Regions from separate parts of the Streptomyces sp. NPDC048370 genome, predicted to be linked through region 2. Evidence: riboswitches for the same ligand, from Rfam matches in the RefSeq annotation. Region 2 holds a riboswitch; each other region holds the start of a gene.

The links. Region 2 has a riboswitch for cyclic di-AMP ahead of ACGFYP_RS04425 (transglycosylase SLT domain-containing protein). Riboswitches for the same ligand answer to the same signal wherever they lie in the genome.
Positions count from the first base shown of each region.
Region 1: linked by a shared signal. The riboswitch ahead of ACGFYP_RS27955 (C40 family peptidase) and the one ahead of ACGFYP_RS04425 (transglycosylase SLT domain-containing protein) in region 2 are both predicted to bind cyclic di-AMP.
Region 3: linked by a shared signal. The riboswitch ahead of ACGFYP_RS22460 (transglycosylase family protein) and the one ahead of ACGFYP_RS04425 (transglycosylase SLT domain-containing protein) in region 2 are both predicted to bind cyclic di-AMP.
Region 4: linked by a shared signal. The riboswitch ahead of ACGFYP_RS31920 (M23 family metallopeptidase) and the one ahead of ACGFYP_RS04425 (transglycosylase SLT domain-containing protein) in region 2 are both predicted to bind cyclic di-AMP.

Region 1 covers NZ_JBICYI010000015.1:66,174-71,358, reverse strand. The annotation lists gene ACGFYP_RS27975 (8-amino-7-oxononanoate synthase) at 1-915, shown strand, start outside; gene ACGFYP_RS27970 (ATP-binding protein) at 1,074-1,532, shown strand; gene ACGFYP_RS27965 (LysR family transcriptional regulator) at 1,573-2,478, opposite strand; gene ACGFYP_RS27960 (LysE family translocator) at 2,551-3,177, shown strand; gene ACGFYP_RS27955 (C40 family peptidase) at 3,243-3,719, opposite strand; cyclic di-AMP (ydaO/yuaA leader) riboswitch at 3,723-3,920, opposite strand; gene ACGFYP_RS27950 (hypothetical protein) at 4,235-4,540, opposite strand; gene ACGFYP_RS27945 (ATP-dependent Clp protease proteolytic subunit) at 4,548-5,171, opposite strand.
Region 2 covers NZ_JBICYI010000002.1:122,636-127,820, reverse strand. The annotation lists gene ACGFYP_RS04440 (serine hydrolase) at 1-218, shown strand, start outside; gene ACGFYP_RS04435 (CapA family protein) at 261-1,373, shown strand; gene ACGFYP_RS04430 (phosphoribosyltransferase family protein) at 1,436-2,713, shown strand; gene ACGFYP_RS04425 (transglycosylase SLT domain-containing protein) at 2,735-3,604, opposite strand; cyclic di-AMP (ydaO/yuaA leader) riboswitch at 3,609-3,795, opposite strand; gene ACGFYP_RS04420 (phosphocholine-specific phospholipase C) at 4,075-5,185, opposite strand, start outside.
Region 3 covers NZ_JBICYI010000010.1:191,826-197,010, reverse strand. The annotation lists gene ACGFYP_RS22470 (septum formation initiator family protein) at 1-95, opposite strand, end outside; gene eno (phosphopyruvate hydratase) at 209-1,495, opposite strand; gene ACGFYP_RS22460 (transglycosylase family protein) at 1,845-2,537, opposite strand; cyclic di-AMP (ydaO/yuaA leader) riboswitch at 2,541-2,715, opposite strand; gene ACGFYP_RS22455 (transglycosylase family protein) at 2,981-3,973, opposite strand; gene ACGFYP_RS22450 (cytochrome P450) at 4,088-5,185, opposite strand, start outside.
Region 4 covers NZ_JBICYI010000020.1:117,312-122,496, forward strand. The annotation lists gene ACGFYP_RS31910 (pitrilysin family protein) at 152-1,507, shown strand; gene ACGFYP_RS31915 (M16 family metallopeptidase) at 1,534-2,901, shown strand; cyclic di-AMP (ydaO/yuaA leader) riboswitch at 3,114-3,280, shown strand; gene ACGFYP_RS31920 (M23 family metallopeptidase) at 3,293-4,078, shown strand; gene ACGFYP_RS31925 (GntR family transcriptional regulator) at 4,252-4,956, shown strand; gene ACGFYP_RS31930 (HPr family phosphocarrier protein) at 5,146-5,185, opposite strand, start outside.

The DNA of each region.
Region 1 (5,185 bases), on a different contig from region 2:
CACGCCCGGCTCGAAGAAGAACTCGCCGCGTTCTGCGGCTTCGAGGCGGCCCTCGTCTTCTCCTCCGGCTACGCCGCCAACCTCGCCGCCCTCACCGCCCTGAGCGGCCGCGACGCGCTGATCGTCTCCGACGCGGGCAACCACGCCTCGATCGTGGACGGCTGCCGGCTCTCGCGCGCCGAGACGGCCGTGGTCCCGCACGCCGAGCCCGAGGCGGTACGCAAGACCCTCCGGGCCCACCCGGACCGCCGGTCGCTCGTGGTCTCCGACTCCGTCTTCTCGGTGGACGGCGACCGGGCCCCGCTGCCCGAACTGGCCGAGGCCTGCCGGGCCCACGGCGCCGGGCTCGTCGTGGACGACGCCCACGGTCTGGGCGTCCTCGGCGACGGCGGCCGGGGCGCCCTGCACGCCGCCGGGCTCGCGGGCGACCCGGACGTGGTCGCCACCCTCACCCTCTCCAAGTCGCTGGGCAGCCAGGGCGGAGCGGTCCTCGGACCGGCCCGGGTCGTCGAGCACCTGGTCAACGCGGCCCGTACGTTCATCTTCGACACCGGACTCGCCCCGGCGGCCGTCGGCGCCGCCCTGACGAGCCTGCGGCTGATCCAGGGCGAGCCCGGCCTCGCCGCGCGCGCCAGGACCGTCGCCACCCAGCTGCACGGCCTGCTCACGGAGGCCGGTCTGACCGCCGTGCGCCCGGACGCCGCCGTCGTCTCCGTCCGCGCGCCCTCGCCCGATGCGGCGCTGCGATGGGCCGCCGACTGCCGTGAGCAGGGGATCGTCGTCGGTTGCTTCCGGCCGCCGTCCGTCCCCGACGGCATCTCGCGGCTGCGGCTCACGGCCCGCGCGGATCTGACGGACGCGCAGATCGAGCAGGCCGTCGCCACGATCGTGCGGACCGCGCCCCCTTCCCACTGACCGGGACCCAAATACGTGCTCTCGTAGCAGAGTTCACCGCTTCGAGCGACAAATATGCACATATCTTGGTGGATCGCCGCCCAGGCGGACACGATCGGTGGCAGTCTGACGCGAAGTGCAAACCGGGCCGGGCCCGGTGGGAAAGGGACAGCGTCGCCATGGCAGACCACCAGGAAGCAACCGTCACTCTGCCGAGCGATCCCGCCTCGGTGTCCGCCGCCCGGAGATATGTCGCCGACGTCCTCAGCGGATGGGGGCTCGCGGGCGGCAGCGACACCGCGGACACGGTCCGGCTGATCGTCTCGGAGCTGGCCACCAACGCCGTCCAGCACACCTTCGGACAGTCGCCGACCTTCACCGTCGACGTCCGTCTGGAGCGCGAGGAGCAGCTCCACATCGGTGTCACCGACAGCCATCCCCGCTGGCCGAAACGGCTCCCGGCGGCCGTGCAGCAGGACAACGGACGCGGGATGGTCATCATCCGCATCCTGACGGCCGAGGCGGGCGGCCGGCTCTCGGTCACCCCGACCGACGAGGGCGGCAAGACGGTCTGGATCAACCTGCCCTGGACCGCTTCCGCCTCGGCTTCCGCCTCAGCCTCCGTCTCTCCGAACTAGGCGCGAACCAGGCGCGAGCCGGGCGCCGCCTGAGCGCCGCCTAGGCGCGGGCGAACCCGCCGCGCAGCAGCGTACGCAGCGAGGCGGCAGCGGGGCCCGATTCCTCGCCCCGGTGGGCGACCGAGATCGTCCGGCGGAACGAGGTCGGCTCCAACGCCCGTACACCCAGCGGCGAAGCCGTCATCGACGCGACCATCTCCGGCAGTACCGCCACCCCGAGACCCGCGCTGACCAGCGCGCAGACCAGGGCGTAGCCCGGCGTACGGCACACCACCGACGGTGTCGCACCCGCCCGGGCAAGGGCGCCCTCCACGCCCCGCCGCGACGGATGGTCCGGCGCGCTGCTGATCAGCGGCCGGCCCGCGAGGTCCGTGATCGGCAGCCGGCCCGAACCCTCCGCCAGGACATGGCCGGGCGCCGTGACCAGGACCAACTCCTCCACGAGGAGGGGCTCGAGCTCGACGCCCGGCGGCAGCGGTGCCGGCTCGGCCGGTTCGTAGGTGTGGGTCAGCGCGAGATCCACCTCGCCCGCCGCCACGGCGTGGACCCCGGCAGGCGGCTCGTACTCGGCGACCGTCAGCTCCACGTCCGGGTGGGCCCGGCGGAAGGCGCTGAGCACCGGTGGCAGCAGATGGATGCCCACGGTGGTGAAGGTGCCGACCCGGAGCCGCCCGCCCGACAGACCGCTGAGCCGGGCCAGCTCATGGCGGGCCCGGTCCATCTCGTCCAGGACCCGGCGCGCCCGGGTGACGAGGAGCTCGCCCGCCGGAGTCAGCCGTGCGCCCCGGTGGTGCCGGACGAGCAGCGCGGCGCCCGCCTCCCGCTCCAGCTTGGCGAGCTGCTGGGAGAGCGCGGGCGGGGTGTAGCCGAGCCGGGCGGCGGCCCGGGTGATCGAGCCGTCCTCGGCGACGGCCACCAGTGCCGCGAGCCGCACCAGATCCTGCATAAAGCATTCCTTTGGCCAGACCCAGAAGATCGTGTCTACACACTAAAGGCTCACGGCGGGCACGCTGGGGTCATGGACGGACAGCTGATCGCCTTCATCGGGGTCGCGGCGGGCATGGTGGCCATGCCGGGCGCGGACTTCACCGTCGTCGTACGCAGCGCTCTCGCCTCGCGCCGGGCGGGGGTGGCCTGCGCCGTGGGTGTGGCGGGCGGGCTCCTGGTGCACACCGCCCTCGCGGTGGCCGGGCTCGCGGCCGTGCTGATCGCCGTACCGGCGCTCTATCGCGCGCTGCAGATCGTCGGCGGCGCGTACGTCCTCTACCTCGGCGTGCAGGCGCTGCGCGGCGCGCTGCGGGCGTCGGCGGGTGAGCCGTCGGCGGACACGGCGGGGGAGCGGGCGGTCGGACGGGCGTTCCGTCAGGGCTTCCTGACCAACGTCCTCAACCCCAAGGCGCCCGTGCTCTTCCTGAGCCTGCTTCCGCAGTTCGTGCCGGAGGGCGCCGCGGTGCTGCCGCGGACCCTGCTGCTCGCGTCGATCGTGGTGCTGCTGGCCCTGCTCTGGTTCCCGCTGGTGGCGGTCCTGGTGGACCGGCTCGGCCACCGGCTGCGGCGGCCCCGGACGGCCCGGACCGTGCAGGGGGTGACGGGCGGCATGCTCGCCGCGCTCGGGGTGACGTTGCTGGTGTCACCGGGACACTGACCCTGCTGGGGCGAGGGGTGCGGCGGCGCCACCGCACCCTCCGCTCGCGACGATCGGACGGGGCGTCAGCGCACCCGGCCGTAGTACACCTTGGACGACCAGATCTTGTCGAGCTTCACCCAGGACCCCGACTTGGGCGAGTGCCAGATCTTTCCGCTACCCGCGTAGATCCCCACGTGGTACACCCTTCCACCCGAGTGGAAGAAGACCAGGTCCCCCTTCTGCCTGCTGGACGCGGAGATGTGCCGGGTCTTGTTGTACTGCTGCTGCGCGGTACGGGGCAGCGACTTGCCCGCCTTCTTGTACGAGTAGAGCGTGAGCCCCGAGCAGTCGAACCGGGTGGGTCCTGACGCTCCGTACTTGTAGGGCGATCCCTTCTTCGAAGCCGCGATGTTCAGCGCCTTGCCGGCGTACGACGTCGCGGCCTGGGCCTCCGGTGCGGCTCCTGGTGCCAGCATCGTGCCGCCGAGAGCGGCGAGGGTGAGAGCCGAGACGGCTCCGGCCCGGGACAGCATGGACGGGACATGAATCTGCGCAGTCATGCGCAACCCTTCGTCAGCCGCCTGTGAAGGATGACCTGTCGGGTTCGGGCTGGCGAAGTTGCCCGGCCGCGGTCGCGGCTTCACCCCGAGGAACGGCCCCACTGGCCGGCCGTCCCGTACTGCTCGGGTCCTCCACTCCTGCCGATCCACTCCTGTCGACCAGACATCCGGGACAGCGGCAGGACTCGGCGTCCGCCCGGACCGCCCCGCCGCGGTGGCGGGGGCTTGTCGTCGTGAGGGATCTTGACCCACAACACAGGCGAAATCCGAGCCGAAACGGCGTTATGTGAGGCTCCTCACGACTGATCCATTCGGGTGGACAGGCATGTTTCGTGATCGTCGGAGGTTTGGCCGACGAGTCCCGGACCAGGGGTGGAACGCCCGATTCCGCCAGATGCGTACACCTGTTGCGCAACTCACCCCGCACATATGTCGATTCGTCGACTACGCCGAACGGGGGAGCGATTCCGTGGCCGCGCTGCTCCGTGTGGACCTCGACACGACACGGGAGAATGTCAACTCGCCGGTGTCTCCGGGACAGTGACGCGACCCGACCTACGCTCCCCGTCCAACACCCGCAGCGCACGGGCCAATGTCTCCGCGTGCACCTCGCTCTCGCCGCGCGTATGCATCGCCGTCAGCGCGTCGCGCAGGGCGTTCACCCGCCCCACCAGCGCCTGGGCCGCGCGCAGCGCCCCATACGTATGCGAAGCCCTGGATGGATTGATACGGCCCAGCAGATCGACCACTTCGAGATAGGCGTCGATGAACTCGCCCTCGGCGCGCGTCAGGGCGGGCAGCGGTGGCAGCTCGGGAACCATCGGACGCTCACCTTCCCCCGGCGCCGCCCGACGCCCCTCGGTTCTGAATCACGTGGTCCACCAGGCCGTAGGCGGTGGCCGCCGGCGCGTCGAGGACGGTGATCCGGTCGATGTCGGCGTCGATCCGCTCGTGGCTCTGTCCGGTGTGGGTGACCAGCATCCCGGCCAGCATCGCGCGCAGCCGCATCAACTCCCGTGCCTGGATGTCGAGATCGCTCGGCTGCCCCTGCAACGGCTCGTCCGTCGTGGGCTGCTGGAGCACGACCCGGGCGCCGGGCAGCGCGAGCCGCTTGCCGGGCGCGCCGGCCGCGAGCAGCACGGCGGCGGTCGAGACGGCCTGGCCGAGACAGGTGGTCTCCACGTCGCAGGTGACGACCTGCATCGTGTCGTAGATCGCGGACATGGCGCTGATCGAACCGCCGGGGGAGTTGATGTAGAGCGAGATGTCCCGGTCCGGATCGGCGTACTCCAGATGCAGGAGCTGCGCGATGACGTCGTTCGACGAGGTCTCGTCGATGGGGGTGCCCAGGAAGACGATCCGTTCCTCGAGCAGCTTGGAGTACGGGTCGAGGGTCCGGCTCCCGAAGCTCGTGCGCTCCGTGAACTCGGGCAGGACGTAGCGAGCGTGCATGGCGATGCCTCCTT
Region 2 (5,185 bases):
ACGTCCAGGGCTGGATCGGCCACAACGGCTCGCTGCCCGGCTACGAGTCCCTGGTGGTCCACATGCCCGAGGCGCGGGCCACCATGGTCGTCATGCTGAACACGGACATCCTGCACGACGGGGTGGAGCCCAGCACGCTCTTCGGCAAGGCGATCACGCAGATCGTGAGCCCCGACCACGTGTACAACCTGCCCGTGGCCCCGACCCCCAGGACATGAACCGCCCAGGCCCGCGGGGCGCGCCGCGTCTACCCTGGGTACATGGGCGGTGACCTGGTCGGACTGTTCCTCTGCGGCGACGTGATGCTCGGCCGCGGAGTCGACCAGATCCTTCCCCACCCCGGCGACCCGGCCCTGCGCGAGCGGTACGTGCACGATGCACGGTCCTATGTGGCGCTCGCCGAGGCCGTGAACGGCCCGATTCCCCACCGCGCGGACTTCGGCTACCCCTGGGGCGTCGCGCTCGACGCCCTCGACGCCGCCGCACCCGACGTCCGCGTCACGAATCTGGAGACGGCCGTCACCACGAGCGACGAGTTCGCCCCCGGCAAGGCGATCCACTACCGGATGCACCCGGAGAACCTCCCGAGCCTGACCGCCGTCCGCCCCGACGTCTGCGCCCTGGCCAACAACCACGTCCTCGACCACGGCCGCCAAGGCCTCGCGGACACCCTCGACACCCTGGCGAAGCACGGAGTACGCACGGTGGGCGCCGGCGAGGACGCCGAGGCGGCGGCCCGGCCCGCGATCGTCGACCTGCCCGGCGGCGGTCGGCTCGTCGCGTACGCCCTGGGCATGGCCTCCAGCGGCATCCCGCGCGACTGGGCCGCCACCGCGCACCGCGGCGGGGTGCACTACGCCGCCGGGCCCACCGCGACCGCCGCCGCCCGCCTCCTCACCCGCATCCGGGACGCCAAGCGCCCCGGCGACATCGTCCTGGTGTCCCTCCACTGGGGCTCGAACTGGGGGTACGCGCTCTCCCGCACCGATGTCGACTACGGACACGCCCTGATCGACGCCGGTGCCGACGTGGTGCACGGACACTCCTCGCACCACCCCCGGCCGCTGGAGATCCACCGGGGCAAGCTCGTCCTGCACGGCTGCGGCGACCTGATCAACGACTACGAGGGCATCACCGGCTACGAGCAGTACCGCGACGACCTGCGGCTGCTGTACCTCGTCTCGGTGAGGTCCGACGACGGCCGACTCCAGGAGGTACGCATCATTCCCCTGCGGGCCCGGCGCATGCGGCTGGAGCACGCCCCCGGCCGTGACACGCGCTGGCTCCACGACGTACTCGGCCGGACCAGCCGGCCCTACGGTGCGCAGGTCGACCTCGACGAGGACGGAACCCTCGTCGCACGCCCCGCCTGACGGGCGGCGGCGCGCACCCACCCACCTGCGCGCACGCTCAGGACCAGGGAGACGAGCAGGACATGTATTTCACCGATCGCACGGACGCCGGACGGCAACTCGCCGCACGCCTGGAGCACCTCAAGGGCCGTGACGTCGTGGTCCTGGGACTTCCGCGCGGCGGGGTGCCGGTCGCCGAACAGGTCGCCGACGCACTCGGGGCTCCGCTGGACGTCTGTCTCGTCCGCAAGCTCGGGGTGCCGTTCCAGCCGGAACTGGCCATGGGCGCCATCGGCGAAGGAGACGTACGGGTCCTCAACGACCATGTCCTGGCCGACACCGGTGTCTCCGCCGGGGACCTCGCCACCGTGGAGGCCCGCGAGCGGGTCGTCCTCGGGCAGCGGTCGCGGCGCTACCGGGGCGCCCGGTCGGCGGCCCGGCTCGACGGGCGGACCGTCGTGGTCGTCGACGACGGGCTCGCGACGGGCGCCACGGCGATCGCGGCCTGCCGGGTCGTGCGCGCCCAGGGGGCCGCGCGGATCGTCCTCGCGGTGCCGGTCGCGCCGGGCGACTGGCGGGAGCGGATCGGCAGGGAGGCGGACGAGGCCGTCAGCGTCCACGAGCCGGACTTCTTCTACGCGATCGGCCAGTTCTACCAGGACTTCTCACAGACCCCGGACGAGGAGGTCGTCGCCTGCCTGGAGCGCCACCACGCCGGGCAGGGCCGGGGCGACGACGACCCGGAGGTGCGCATCCCGGCCGGGGAGGTGGAGGTCGCGGGCCACCTGGTGGTGCCCGAGGGAGCACCGGGGATCGTGGTGTTCGCCCACGGGAGCGGCAGCAGCCGGCACAGCCCCCGCAACCGGGCCGTCGCCGAGAGCCTGAACCGGGCCGGGCTCGGCACGCTCCTCTTCGACCTGCTCACCGAGGAAGAGGCGGCCGACCGCGCCAACGTCTTCGACACGGAACTCCTCGCCGGCCGGCTGGCCAGGGCCACCCGCTGGCTGGGCGGCCGACCCGGCCTCGACGCGCTGCGGACCGGCTACTTCGGTGCCAGCACCGGCGCGGCGGCCGCCCTCTGGGCCGCCGCCGACCCGCTGTCCGGAGTGGCCGCCGTGGTCTCCCGAGGCGGCCGCCCGGACCTCGCGGGCCCGCGCCTCGGCCAGGTGCGCGCCCCCACCCTGCTGATCGTGGGAGGCAACGACCCGCTCGTACAGGACCTCAACGAGGAGGCCCGCAGCCACCTGCGGTGCGAGAACCGGCTCGTCGTCGTCCCCGGCGCCGGGCACCTCTTCGAGGAGCCCGGGACGCTGGAGCAGGTCGGCGAACTCGCCGCGGGCTGGTTCGCCGACCACTTCTGACGAGCTGCTCCGAACCGTCTGTCAGTACGGTCCGTCGACGTTGTCGATGGAGCCGTACCGGTCCGCCGCGTAGTTGCAGGCGGCGGTGATGTTGGCGACCGGGTCGTAGAGGTCCATCGAGGTACCGGGCACGTGGTACGCGAGGAACGTCGGCTCGATCACCTGGAGCAGACCCTTGGACGGGGTGCCCTTGGCGGCGTTGGAGTCCCAGTTGTTGATGGCCTGCGGGTTGCCGGAGGACTCGCGCATGATGTTGCGCTGGATCCCCTCGTACGTACCGGGGATGCCGTACTTCTGCATGACGTCCAGCGACTCGCGGATCCAGCCGTCGAGGTCGTTGGTGTAGCTCTTCGCGGCCACCGGGGTCGCCTGCGTGCTCGCCTTCTCGGGCGCCGCCTTCGCGGGGGCGGCCGCGGCCGGAGCGGCGCTGCGCTGCTGCGAGCGGTCGGCCCGGTCCGTACTCGTCGTACGGGCCTGGGACTTCGCCTTCTTCGGGGCGGTGGCGGCCTTTCCGCGAAGCGTCAGTTCCAGACCGGGGTGGATGAGTGACGGGTTGTCACCCACGGCCGCGCGATTCGCGCGGTACAGGGCCTTCCAGCCGCCCTCCACGCTCTGCTCGTGCGCGATCATCGAAAGGGAATCGCCACGGGTGACGGTATACGTGACGGGGGCGGAATTCTGCGCGGCGGGAATGGATTCCGCGATCTTCGCCGGAGCGCTGAGAACGGTCTTCTCGACGGGGGCGATCTCGGGGGCCGTGCGGGGCGTCGCGTGCGCGGTGGCCGTGGCGACCAGGGGCAGGGCCAGGGCGGCGCCGCCCGTGCTCGCGAGGGCGAGACCGCGGGTCAGGGGCCTTCTCTTGGGGCGCCGGTGCTTACCGTGTGCGGGCATGATGCAGTCCTCTCCGGCGCCTGCGGGGTGAGCTGTCGGGTTCGGGCTGGAGATGCCCGGTCACGCATGCGTGACTTCACCCCGAGCCGTGCCGGAAAAACCGGACCGGCGAAATGGTGGGTCCCCCGCTCCTGCCTTCGGGTGAATGAGCGGTCTTTTCGGACGGTGGCAGGATTCGGCGATCCGTCCGGGTCGAGGTGACCGTAGGCGAGAAATGTCGACAGAAACAAGACGTCGAATGCGTGGGTTATTCAAGGCCGAGTTCCGCACCGTGCGTGCCGCGCCGAACTTCCTTGCCGGGCAAGGGGACGGGGCGTACAGGAAGATCGGTGGAACCCTCGGGGTGATTCACCTCACCCGCCATCCCATATCGGACATGCAGGGAAATTCAGCCGAGTTGAGAAATGGGGCACAAGGGGGAGTAAAAACCCCTTGTGCCCCATTTGCTCAGAACTGTGGGAGTACGTGCGTCAGCCGGTGATGCTCGGGGCGCCCGTCTCGATGTGGCCTGTGTAGCGGCGCGACCACGTGCCGTCGATGTCGGCCAGGATCGTGAAGTCGTACCAGCCGTCGTTGTAGGCCACGGCGTTGAAGAAGTCCTCGCGCGAGGAGTTCGCCGGCACCGTGTACGTCCACGGTCCGTCCGTGCGGTAGGCGTTCGAGCGGAGGGTGAAGGTCACAGGACCGGCCGAGGTGTTGGTCAGCTTGAAGAAGATCGCCGTCTTCCCGGTGCCCGGCTCGGTCGCGAACCGCGCCGCCACCTCGATCGCCTTGCCCGCCTTGGACGCGTCGCCGATGAAGCGCCGCAGGAAGCGGTTGGGCCCCATCATCGAGATGTCGTACTTGCCCGAACCGGACCCGAGCCCGATGTTGAAGTAGTCCGTGGACGTGGCGCCCGGGTCGATCGTGTACTGCCAGGCCGCCGTGTCCCGGTGCTGGTGCGGGTGGATCGTGACGTGCGCGGGCCGCTTCGCCTGCGCGCCCTGGTTCGTCATCGAGAACCAGGCGAGGATCTTGCCCGCCGCCCCGAACTCGAACCGGTCGAGGTTTCCGTTGACCTGGTACGGCAGGGCGCGCGCCGGACGTGTCCCGCTCTCCTGCGCCGGCAGGGCGTTGTCCTGCGGCACCGGGTTGGGCAGCGGACCGCAGGTGTCCTGGCCGATGACCTTGGCCGTGGAGGGCAGGCCCGAGGGGACGCCGTACACCGGGCGCGCGAAGTCGAAGACGCCCGTCAGGTCACCGGTGACCTTCCGCCGCCAGGCGCTGATGTTCGGGCAGGTGGCCGGGGTCCCGAGGGCGGCCGTCCAGGTCTCCATGAAGCGCAGGACGGAGGTGTGGTCGAAGACCTCCGAGCTCACCCAACCGCCGCGCGTCCAGGGAGACATGACGAGCATCGGGACACGGAAGCCCAGGCCGATCGGCACCCCGTCGATGTACTCGCCGGGAGTGCCCGGCGGGGCGACCGGGGGCGGCACGTGGTCGAAGAACCCGTCGTTCTCGTCGTAGTTGAGGAACAGCACTGTCGAGTCGAAGACCTCGGGGTTCGCGGCCAGCGCGCGGTAGACCAGGTCGACGAAGTGC
Region 3 (5,185 bases), on a different contig from region 2:
GCCTGGCGGCGGGTCTGGGAACGGTAGACGCGGGCGGCGGTCTGCTCACCGAGCAGCTTGATCCTGGTCGCGGTCGAGAACCGGTCCCGGGCCATGTGCGCGCCTCCCCTTTACGTACGGACGTCCCCGCACACGGTACGGGACCGGGTGCGGGGACGTACGTAACCGAGGGTGATGCGGGGTCCTCAGGACCCTCCGGATCCTCGGATCAGCCCTTGAAGCGCGGGAACGCGCTGCGGCCGGCGTAGACGGCCGCGTCGTCGAGGATCTCCTCGATGCGCAGGAGCTGGTTGTACTTGGCGACGCGCTCGGAGCGGGCCGGGGCGCCGGTCTTGATCTGGCCGCAGTTGGTGGCGACGGCGAGGTCGGCGATGGTGACGTCCTCGGTCTCGCCGGAGCGGTGCGACATCATGCACTTGAAGCCGTTGCGCTGGGCCAGCTCGACGGCGTCCAGGGTCTCGGTCAGCGAACCGATCTGGTTGACCTTGACGAGCAGCGCGTTGGCGGCGCCGTCCTCGATGCCGCGGGCCAGGCGCTCCGGGTTGGTGACGAACAGGTCGTCGCCGACGATCTGGACCTTGGAGCCCAGCTTGTCGGTGAGGACCTTCCAGCCGTCCCAGTCGTCCTCGAACAGCGGGTCCTCGATGGAGACCAGCGGGTACGCGGCGACGAGCTCCTCGTAGTACTCGGTCATCTCGGCGGCCGAGCGCGACTTGCCCTCGAACTCGTACGAGCCGTCCTTGTAGAACTCGGACGCGGCGACGTCGAGCGCGAGCGCGATGTCCTTGCCCGGGGCGTAACCGGCCTGCTTGATGGCCTCCAGGATGAGGTCGAGCGCCTCACGGTTGGAGTCCAGGTTCGGGGCGAAGCCGCCCTCGTCGCCGAGGCCGGTGGACAGGCCCTTGGTCTTCAGGACGGACTTGAGGGTGTGGTAGACCTCGGTGCCCCAGCGCAGGGCCTCGGAGAAGGACTCCGCGCCGATCGGCGCGATCATGAACTCCTGGATGTCCACGTTGGAGTCGGCGTGCGAGCCGCCGTTCAGGATGTTCATCATCGGAACGGGCAGCAGGTGCGCGTTCGGGCCGCCGAGGTAGCGGAAGAGCGGGAGGTCGGAGGCCTCGGACGCGGCGTGCGCGACGGCGAGGGAGACGCCGAGGATGGCGTTGGCGCCGAGGGAGGCCTTGTTGTCCGTGGCGTCCAGGTCGAACATGGCCTGGTCGATGAGGCGCTGCTCGGTGGCGTCGTAGCCGACGAGCTCCGGGCCGATCTGCTCGATCACGGCGAGGACGGCCTTCTCGACGCCCTTGCCCTGGTAGCGGTTCTTGTCTCCGTCACGGAGCTCAATGGCCTCGAACGCACCGGTGGAGGCACCGGACGGAACGGCAGCACGGCCGGTGCTGCCGTCGTCGAGGCCGACCTCGACCTCGACCGTGGGGTTGCCTCGGGAGTCCAGGATTTCCCGGGCTACGACGACGTCGATGGACGGCACGAGCATCTCCTTCTGGGATGTGACGCTAGATGTGACGCTTGCGGTGCAGGGTCGCTTTGGCCTTGCGACAAGAGCCTAACCGGCTCGCGGGCTCCAGCCAGCCGGGCGCCCGCCCCCTGGGACGAAAAAGGACCCAAGGGTACGCATCCAGGGCCAAAGACCCTCAGAACTACTCGCCGGTAACCCCGGCGCGGCCGCGCGACGGGGCCGCCCGGCGGTCCGCGGACGACGGACCCCGGACAGCGCGGAACCCCGGTCCGGAGCGCACGGGGGAAGGGCGCTCCGGACCGGGGTGGTCACCGCGGGAGGGTCGAAGGACCTACGTGAGCCGCCGGACTCACGCGGGCCGTCGGGCTCACTTCAGGTGAAGCTGCTGGCCCGGGTAGATCAGGTCGGCGTCCTCGACGACGCCCTTGTTGAGCTCGAAGAGCTTCGCCCAGCCACCCTTGACGTCGTGCGCGGCGGCGATGGTGCTCAGGGTGTCGCCGGAGACGACCTTGTACTCGCCGTCGCCCTTCTTGACCTTCTTGCCGGTCGGGGTGGTGACGGTCTTCTTGGACTCGGCCTTCTTCGGGGCGGTCCGCGTCTCGCTGCGGGTCGTCGGCTGCTCGGCCTGACGCTCCGGCTTCGGGGCGGCCTGCTGGGCCGGGGCGCTCTCCTCGACGGCACCGGGGGTGGCGGACGAGAGGCCGACGCCACAGCTCGGCCAGGCGCCCTTGCCCTGACCGGCGAGGACCTTCTCGGCGATCGCGATCTGCTGCGACTTGGAGGCCTGGTCGGCGCTGGCGGCGTACTGGGTGCCACCGAAGGCGGCCCAGGTGGAGCTGGAGAACTGCAGGCCGCCGTAGTAGCCGTTGCCGGTGTTGATGGACCAGTTGCCGCCGGACTCGCACTGGGCGACCTTGTCCCACTCGGAGACCGTGGCGGCCGAGGCGGTGCCGGCGGTCATCAGGGGGGCGGCGACGGCGACACCGGCGACACCGGCGAGGGCGACGGCGCGGGTGGCCTTGGAGGGACGACGGTGTTTGCCCTTGGCGGAAAACAGCATGGAGATTCTCCTCACCGACGCCTACGAGGTGAGCTGTCGGGTTCGGGCCATGTGAGTTGCCCGGCCGCGCGGCTGGCGCGCGGCTTCACCCCAAGCCGTTCCTTCGGCCGTCTGTCTCAACGGCCGGGGACGGCACTTACCTTGGGTCCCCCGCTCCTGCCTACGGCGCATGACGCGACGACTGTTCCCATCGGCCGACGGCAGGATTCGGCGTTTCGGTCGACGGGGCCCGCGGTGGCGAGCGGTGACGACCGTAGACACAGACCCGAGGGAAGTTCAAAGACGTCCATGAGGGACAAAACGGCCCTACTTGCCTCGGGACGAAGGGTATTTACGCAGGTGAGAGGTGACGGAAGCAGAGTTTGCGGACGAGACACGCCAGTTGAGGCGAAGAGACCCATGTCTCACTTGCACAGAACCGGACATTCGGCCTCGAACCACCCCTACTTCGGGTCCGTCTCCGCGTCCTTCTCCGCGGGCGTACCGATCGTCAGATCCAGGCTCTGGCCAGGGAGGATGAGGTTCGGGTCGGCGCCGACGGTCGATCGGTTGGCGTCATAGAGGGCGCCCCAGCCGCCGGGGAGTTCGTTGCGCTGGGCGATCTCGGTGAGGTTGTCGCCGGGCTTGACGGTGTATTCACCGATAGCGTCCGCGATGCCCTCGGCAGGCGTCTTGTCCGCAGTGTCGCCACTGTCCTTACTGTCCCGATTCGCCGCCTCCTCGTCGGTGGCGCCCGGTGTCGACCCGTCAGCCGGCGAGGCGTGACGGCCCGTTTCACGCGAGTTGTCCGTCTTGCCCGACTCGTCCGTCCCGTCCGTAGCCTCCGGGGCAGCGCCGCCCCGGTGCTTGCCGGTCCCGGGAGCGGTCGGCGCGGGGGACGCCCCGGGGGTGGCCGCGGAGGGCGAGGAGGGCGCCGACGGGGTCGGGGTGGCCTCGGGGCCCTCGAGGGCCTCCGGCGGGGCCTGGACGTTCGGAAGGCCGGCGGTCCGGTTGGACTCCGGGAGCGGGCCCGTCGGCTCGCTCGGCTCGACGGCGGGACCCGGGTCGACGCCGGGCTTGACGCCGTCGACGGTGAGACCGGCGATCGGGGCGCAGGTGGCCCACTGGGTGTCACCCGCGGCGAAGGCCTTGTCGGCCACCACTATCTGCTGGGCGCGGCTGGCGAGGTCCGCGCTCGGCGCGTACGCCAGACCGCCGTGGCGCTCCCAGCTCTCCTGGGTGAACTGCAGCCCGCCGTAGAGGCCGTTGCCGAAGTGGGCGCTCCACTGGCCGCCCGACTCGCACTCGGCGACCCGGTCCCAGGTGGCCGCGTCGGCGGCGGAGGCCGAGCCCGCCCCGAGGAGGGGCAACGCGAGGGCCGATCCCGTCACGCCTGCGGCGACGACGATGGCGGGGGCCTGGCGGGGTCTGCGGTGTCGTCCGTTCCCGGAGCGCATGCGGAGCTGCCTTTCGCGTGACTGCTGAGGTGACGGTGAACGTAGCGGCATTCGAACGTGAGTCACAAGTCGATGCAGCGGAGATCACGTAAAAGTCACAGTCTTGACGGATCGTCAGCTCTCGCGAGAGGTGGACGAGGGGGAGAACTCCACCGGAAGTGTGCGCAATCCACGCATGATGAGCCCGCCCCGCCACCGCAGATCGGACGGATCGGCACCAAGTCGCAGATCCGGCAGGCGCGTCAGGAGCGTGGCAAGCGCGATCTGTCCTTCGAGCCGGGCGAGCGGCGCCCCGATGCAGTAGTGGATGCCGTGCCCGTAGCCGAGGTGTTGGTTGTCGCGCCGGGACAGATCGAGCGTGTCGGGCTCGTCGAAGCGCGCCGGGTCGCGGTCGGCGGCGGCGAGCACGACGAGGACCGGGTCGCCCGCCGGGATCGCCTGGCCGCCGATCGTCAGCGGCTCCATGGCGTACCGCCAGGTCGCCAGCTCCACCGGCCCGTCGTAGCGCAGCAGCTCCTCGACACCGGTCTCCAGGAGGCCCTGCTCCCCTGCGGCGAGCGAGGCCTGCAGACGGGCGCGCTGATCCGGATGACGGAGCAGGGCGTACATCCCGTTCCCGATCAGATTGACGGTGGTCTCGAAGCCGGCGAAGAGGAGGATGAAGGCCATGGCGGCGGCCTCGTTCTCGGTGAGGTGCTCGCCGTGGTCGGAGGCCTTGATGAGCCCCGAGATCAGGTCGTCGCCGGGATCGAGCCGCTTGCGGTGGATCAGCTCCGCGAGGTAGCCGCGCATCTTCTTGACCGACCGCGCCACCCCGCCGCGCGGCCCTCCGCCGTGCCGGATCATCATCCCGGCCCAGTCCCGGAAATCGTCCTGGTCCTCCTCCGGCACCCCGAGCAGGTCGCAGATCGCGTAGATGGGCAGCGGGAAGGCGAACTCGTGGATGAGGTCGGCGGAGCCCTTCGCCGCGAAGGAGTCGATCAGCCGGTCCGTCAGCTCCTGCACCCGGGGCGTGAACTCGGCGACGCGGCGCGGGGTGAAGGCCTTGGAGACGAGACGGCGCAGCCGGGTGTGGTCGGGTGGGTCGATGTTGAGCAGATGCGTCATCAGCTCGGCCTTGCGCTCCCCCGGAATCCCCGTCTTCCCCTTGGCGTGCGCGGGCTCGTCGTGGTGCGCCGGGTTCTTCGAGAGCCGCTGGTCGGCAAGCGCTTG
Region 4 (5,185 bases), on a different contig from region 2:
GCGGTTCGCGAGCGGTTCGTGAGCCGTCCGCGACGCCCGCGCGACCCGGAAGAGGGACGCGGGGAAGCTGTGGGAACTTCGCCAGGTGTCAGTGCGCTTGCATAGGGTGGGAAGACTTTTCCATATCGCGATCGAAGGGACGTACATGCCCATGGGTCACACGGCCACGGCAGAGGCCGGCTCAGGCGGCCTGACAGCGACCGAGCACCGGCTGGCCAACGGCCTGCGCGTGGTGCTCTCCGAGGACCACCTGACCCCGGTCGCCGCGGTGTGCCTCTGGTACGACGTCGGCTCCCGCCACGAGGTCGCCGGCCGCACGGGCCTCGCCCACCTCTTCGAGCACCTGATGTTCCAGGGCTCGAAGCAGGTCCACGGCAACGGACACTTCGAGCTGGTGCAGGGCGCGGGTGGCTCGCTCAACGGCACGACGAGCTTCGAGCGCACCAACTACTTCGAGACCATGCCCACCCACCAGCTGGAGCTCGCGCTCTGGCTGGAGGCGGACCGCATGGGCTCGCTGCTCGCCGCCCTGGACGACGAGTCCATGGAAAACCAGCGGGACGTCGTCAAGAACGAGCGCCGTCAGCGGTACGACAACGTGCCCTACGGCACGGCCTTCGAGAAGCTGACCGCCCTCGCCTACCCCGAGGGCCACCCCTACCACCACACGCCGATCGGCTCCATGGCCGACCTGGACGCGGCGACGCTGGAGGACGCGCGGACCTTCTTCCGTACGTACTACGCGCCGAACAACGCGGTCCTCTCGGTCGTCGGCGACATCGACCCGGCGCAGACCCTTGCCTGGATCGAGAAGTACTTCGGCTCCATCCCGTCCCACGACGGCAAGCTGCCCCCGCGCGACGGCGCGCTGCCCGACACCATCGGGGAGCAGCTGCGTGAGGTCGTCGAGGAGGAGGTCCCGGCCCGCGCGCTGATGGCCGCGTACCGCCTCCCGCACGACGGCACGCGCGCGTGCGACGCCGCCGACCTCGCCCTGACCGTCCTCGGTGGCGGCGAGTCCTCCCGGCTCCACAACCGGCTCGTGCGCCGTGACCGCACGGCCGTAGCCGCCGGCTTCGGCCTGCTGCGTCTGGCCGGCGCGCCGTCGCTGGGCTGGCTGGACGTCAAGACGTCCGGTGGCGTCGAGGTCCCCGAGATCGAGACGGCCGTCGACGAGGAGCTGGCCCGGTTCGCCGCCGAGGGCCCGACGCCCGAGGAGATGGAGCGCGCCCAGGCCCAGTTGGAGCGCGAGTGGCTCGACCGGCTCGGCACGGTCGCCGGCCGCGCCGACGAACTGTGCCGCTTCGCGGTCCTGTTCGGCGACCCGCAGCTCGCCCTGACCGCCGTCAACCGGGTCCTGGACGTCACCGCCGAGGAGGTGCGGGAGGTCGCCGCGGCCCGGCTGCGCCCGGACAACCGCGCGGTGCTGGTCTACGAGCCCACCGGTGCCGAACAGAGCGACGCCGAGCAGAGCGACAGCGACGAGGAAGAGGGAGCGGACCAGTGACCGACGCTGCCGCGTCTTTGACGAGCATGACGTTCCACCCGCAGCCGGAGCCGGGTACGGCCAAGCCCTGGGCCTTCCCCGCCCCGGAGCGCGGAGCCCTGGACAACGGCATGACGGTGCTGCGCTGCCACCGCCCCGGCCAGCAGGTCGTGGCCGTCGAGATCTTCTTCGACGCCCCGCTGGAGGCAGAGCCCGCAGGCCTCGACGGGGTCGCCACGATCATGGCCCGTGCCCTCTCCGAAGGCACCGACCAGCACACCGCCGAGGAGTTCGCGGCCGAGCTGGAGCGCTGCGGCGCCACGCTCGACGCGCACGCCGACCACCCGGGCGTACGGGTCTCCCTCGAGGTTCCCGTCTCCCGGCTGCCCAAGGCGCTCGGGCTGCTCTCCGAGGCCCTCATCGCGCCGGCGTTCCTCGACACCGAGGTCGAGCGCCTGGTGCGCAACCGGCTCGACGAGATCCCGCACGAGACGGCCAACCCGGCCCGCCGGGCGGCCAAGCAGCTCTCCAAGGAGCTGTTCCCGGCCGAGTCCCGTATGTCCCGGCCGCGTCAGGGCACCGAGGAGACGGTCGAGGCGATCGACGCCGACGCCGTCCGCGCCTTCTTCCAGGCGCACATCCGGCCGTCCACGGCCACCGCCGTGGTCGTCGGCGACCTGACCGACGTGGACCTGGACAAGGTCCTCGCCGAGTCGCTGGGCGCCTGGACGGGGAACAGCGCGGAGCCCCGGCCCGTCCCGCCGATCACGGCCGACGACACCGGCCGTGTGGTCATCGTCGACCGCCCGGGCGCCGTCCAGACCCAGCTGCTCATCGGCCGCGTGGGCGCCGACCGGCACGACCGCGTCTGGCCCGCCCAGGTCCTCGGCACGTACTGCCTCGGCGGCACGCTCACCTCCCGCCTGGACCGCGTCCTGCGCGAGGAGAAGGGCTACACCTACGGTGTCAGGGCCTTCGGCCAGGTCCTGCGCTCCGACGGCCAGGGCCACGGCGCCTCGATGCTCGCCATCAGCGGCTCCTTCGACACCCCCAACACCGGTCCTGCACTTGACGACCTGTGGAAGGTGCTGCGCACCCTCGCCGCCGAGGGCCTGACGGACGCCGAGCGCGACGTCGCCGTGCAGAACCTGGTGGGCGTGGCGCCGCTCAAGTACGAGACCGCCGCCTCCGTCGCGGGGACGCTCGCCGACCAGGTCGAGCAGCACCTCCCGGACGACTTCCAGGCGCAGTTGTACGCGCGCCTGGCCGAGACCGGCACGGTGGAGGCGACGGCGGCCGTCGTCAACGCCTTCCCGGTGGACCGGCTCGTCACCGTGCTCGTGGGTGACGCGGCGGAGATCGAGGAGCCGGTGCGCGCCCTCGGCATCGGTGAAGTGACCGTCGTCACCGGCTGATTGGGCCGACCGCCGCCGCGCTCCGGTGGCATGCGAGGACCCCGACGTCACAGTACGTCGGGGTCCTCCTCTTTGTCCGTATTGCCAGAGAGGGTGGCCGTATGCCCTGTGGCATGTCTTACAAACTGGCGTGTCTGTTTGGTGATTGAAAGACGGTCCGCATAGCGTCGGTCCGGCTGTTCGCCAGTTGCACCCGCCACATCCGTGGCATCGGACAGTCATCGCCGAGTCCCCGTCAGGCGCGAGCCTGGGGAGCCGGGGACCCACACGAAGTCCCTGGGGTGAATCGGACGCCTTCGCACCCGTGCGGAGGGGCCCGTAGGAGACCTTCCTGCTCCGAACCCGTCAGCTAACCCGGTAGGCGAGAAGGAAGGAAAGGATCAGCCACTACATGGCGTTCACCCGTGCCACCGGGAAGCATCGTGGTCCGAGCCGTTTGGCGCGCCGCAGCGCCGGCCTCGCCGGCGTCGCGACCCTCGCCACCACCGGCGTCATCGGCACCCTCGCCTCCCCGGCGCTCGCCGTCGACACGGACGCCCCCTCCCTGGAGGACACCGGCCTGACCCAGGTCGTCGTCGCCGACAACGCCCTCGCCGACACCATCGACGCCCAGGCCGCCGCCCAGGAGCGCGAGGCCGCCGAGGCCGAGGCGAAGCGCGTGGCCGAGGCCCGTGCCAAGGCGGAGGCCAAGCGCAAGGCGGAGGCCCGCGCCAAGGAGATCCGCGAGGCCAAGGAGCGCGCCGCCCGTGAGGCCGAGCGCAAGCGCCTGAACTCCTTCCAGCTCCCCGTGGCCGGCTCGTACGTCTCCACCGGCTACAAGACCGGCGGTTCCCTCTGGTCCTCCGGCAGCCACTCCGGCGTCGACTTCCACGCCGCCTACGGCACCAAGGTCGTCTCCGTCGGCTCCGGCACCGTCGTCGAGGCCGGCTGGGGCGGCGCGTACGGCAACAACATCGTCATCCGGATGAACGACGGCACGTACACCCAGTACGGGCACCTCTCGGCCATCAGTGTCTCCGTCGGTCAGACCGTCACCCCGGGCCGGCAGATAGGGATCTCGGGCTCGACCGGCAACTCGACCGGCCCGCACCTCCACTTCGAGGCCCGCACCACCGCCGAGTACGGCTCCGACATCAACCCGGTCGCGTACCTGCGCGCCCGCGGCGTGAACGTCTGACCGTCCGGCGAGGTCCCCCACCGCACGTCAGAAAAGCCCCGGCTCGTACTGAGCCGGGGCTTTTCGCTGACCAAAAGATATCCATGGTTCCTGAGGAGCCGTCGGAAATACCGCCCCGCTGCAATAGAGTCACCGGAGAACCGGTTTCGCGCGTATTAAGGCGGAGGTCGATCATGCGCATTCCCGCGCACTCGGTGTGCACGGCGATTCGGGACGACATCGTCACCGGCGTCTACGAGCGCGGCAGCCGGCTGACCGAGGAGCAGCTGGCCCGCCGGTACGGAGTCTCCCGCGTCCCGGTCCGCGAGGCGCTGCGCACCCTGGAGTCCGAGGGCTTCGTGATCACCCGCCGTCACGCGGGAGCCCACGTGGCCGAGCCGACCGAGCAGGAGGCGGCGGACCTCCTCGACATGCGGTCGCTGCTGGAGCCGCTCGGTGCGGCCCGCGCCGCCCAACGTCGCACCGAGGCGCACCTCAAGGTGCTGCGCGGCCTGGTCAGACTCGGTCAGGAGCGGGCCAGGCGCGGCCAGGGGGACGATCTGCGCTCGCTGGGCGGCTGGTTCCACGAGACCCTGGCGCAGGCCTCGGGCAGCCCGACGCTCACCGCCCTGCTCACCCAGCTGCGGCACAAGATCGCCTGGATGTACGCGGTCGAGGCCCCCGCCCAGCCCGTCGAGGCCTGGGCGGAGCACGGTGCGATCGTGGACGCGGTGGCACGCGGCGACGCCGAACGGGCCCGCGCCCTGACCGCGCTGCACGCCGAACGCTCCCTGCTGCTGCACCGGCTGAAGCGCCCCGACCGGGACGAGCGGCCGCGGCGCGGAGGGCGCGTGAGGAGTTCGCAACACGTCGTCAACATCGCGAGCGGCCGGAATTAACGAGCGGGCCGTATACAAAGAGCTGGAATTCGACGGGCTTTGTTTGCGCTGCCCCGGCGGAGTTGTGCGGACCGTGCCGTCCCGATGGCAGCGGAATGGTTCGGAAAAGGAAAAAGCCGCACCCGCCGTCATTTCGGCGTGTGCGGCTTCCCGCGAATTCGCCCGGACGTCGATCCGGCCGGAAATCCGTCAGACGGTCTCGGGGAGCTCCTCGAGCCCCTCGGCAACC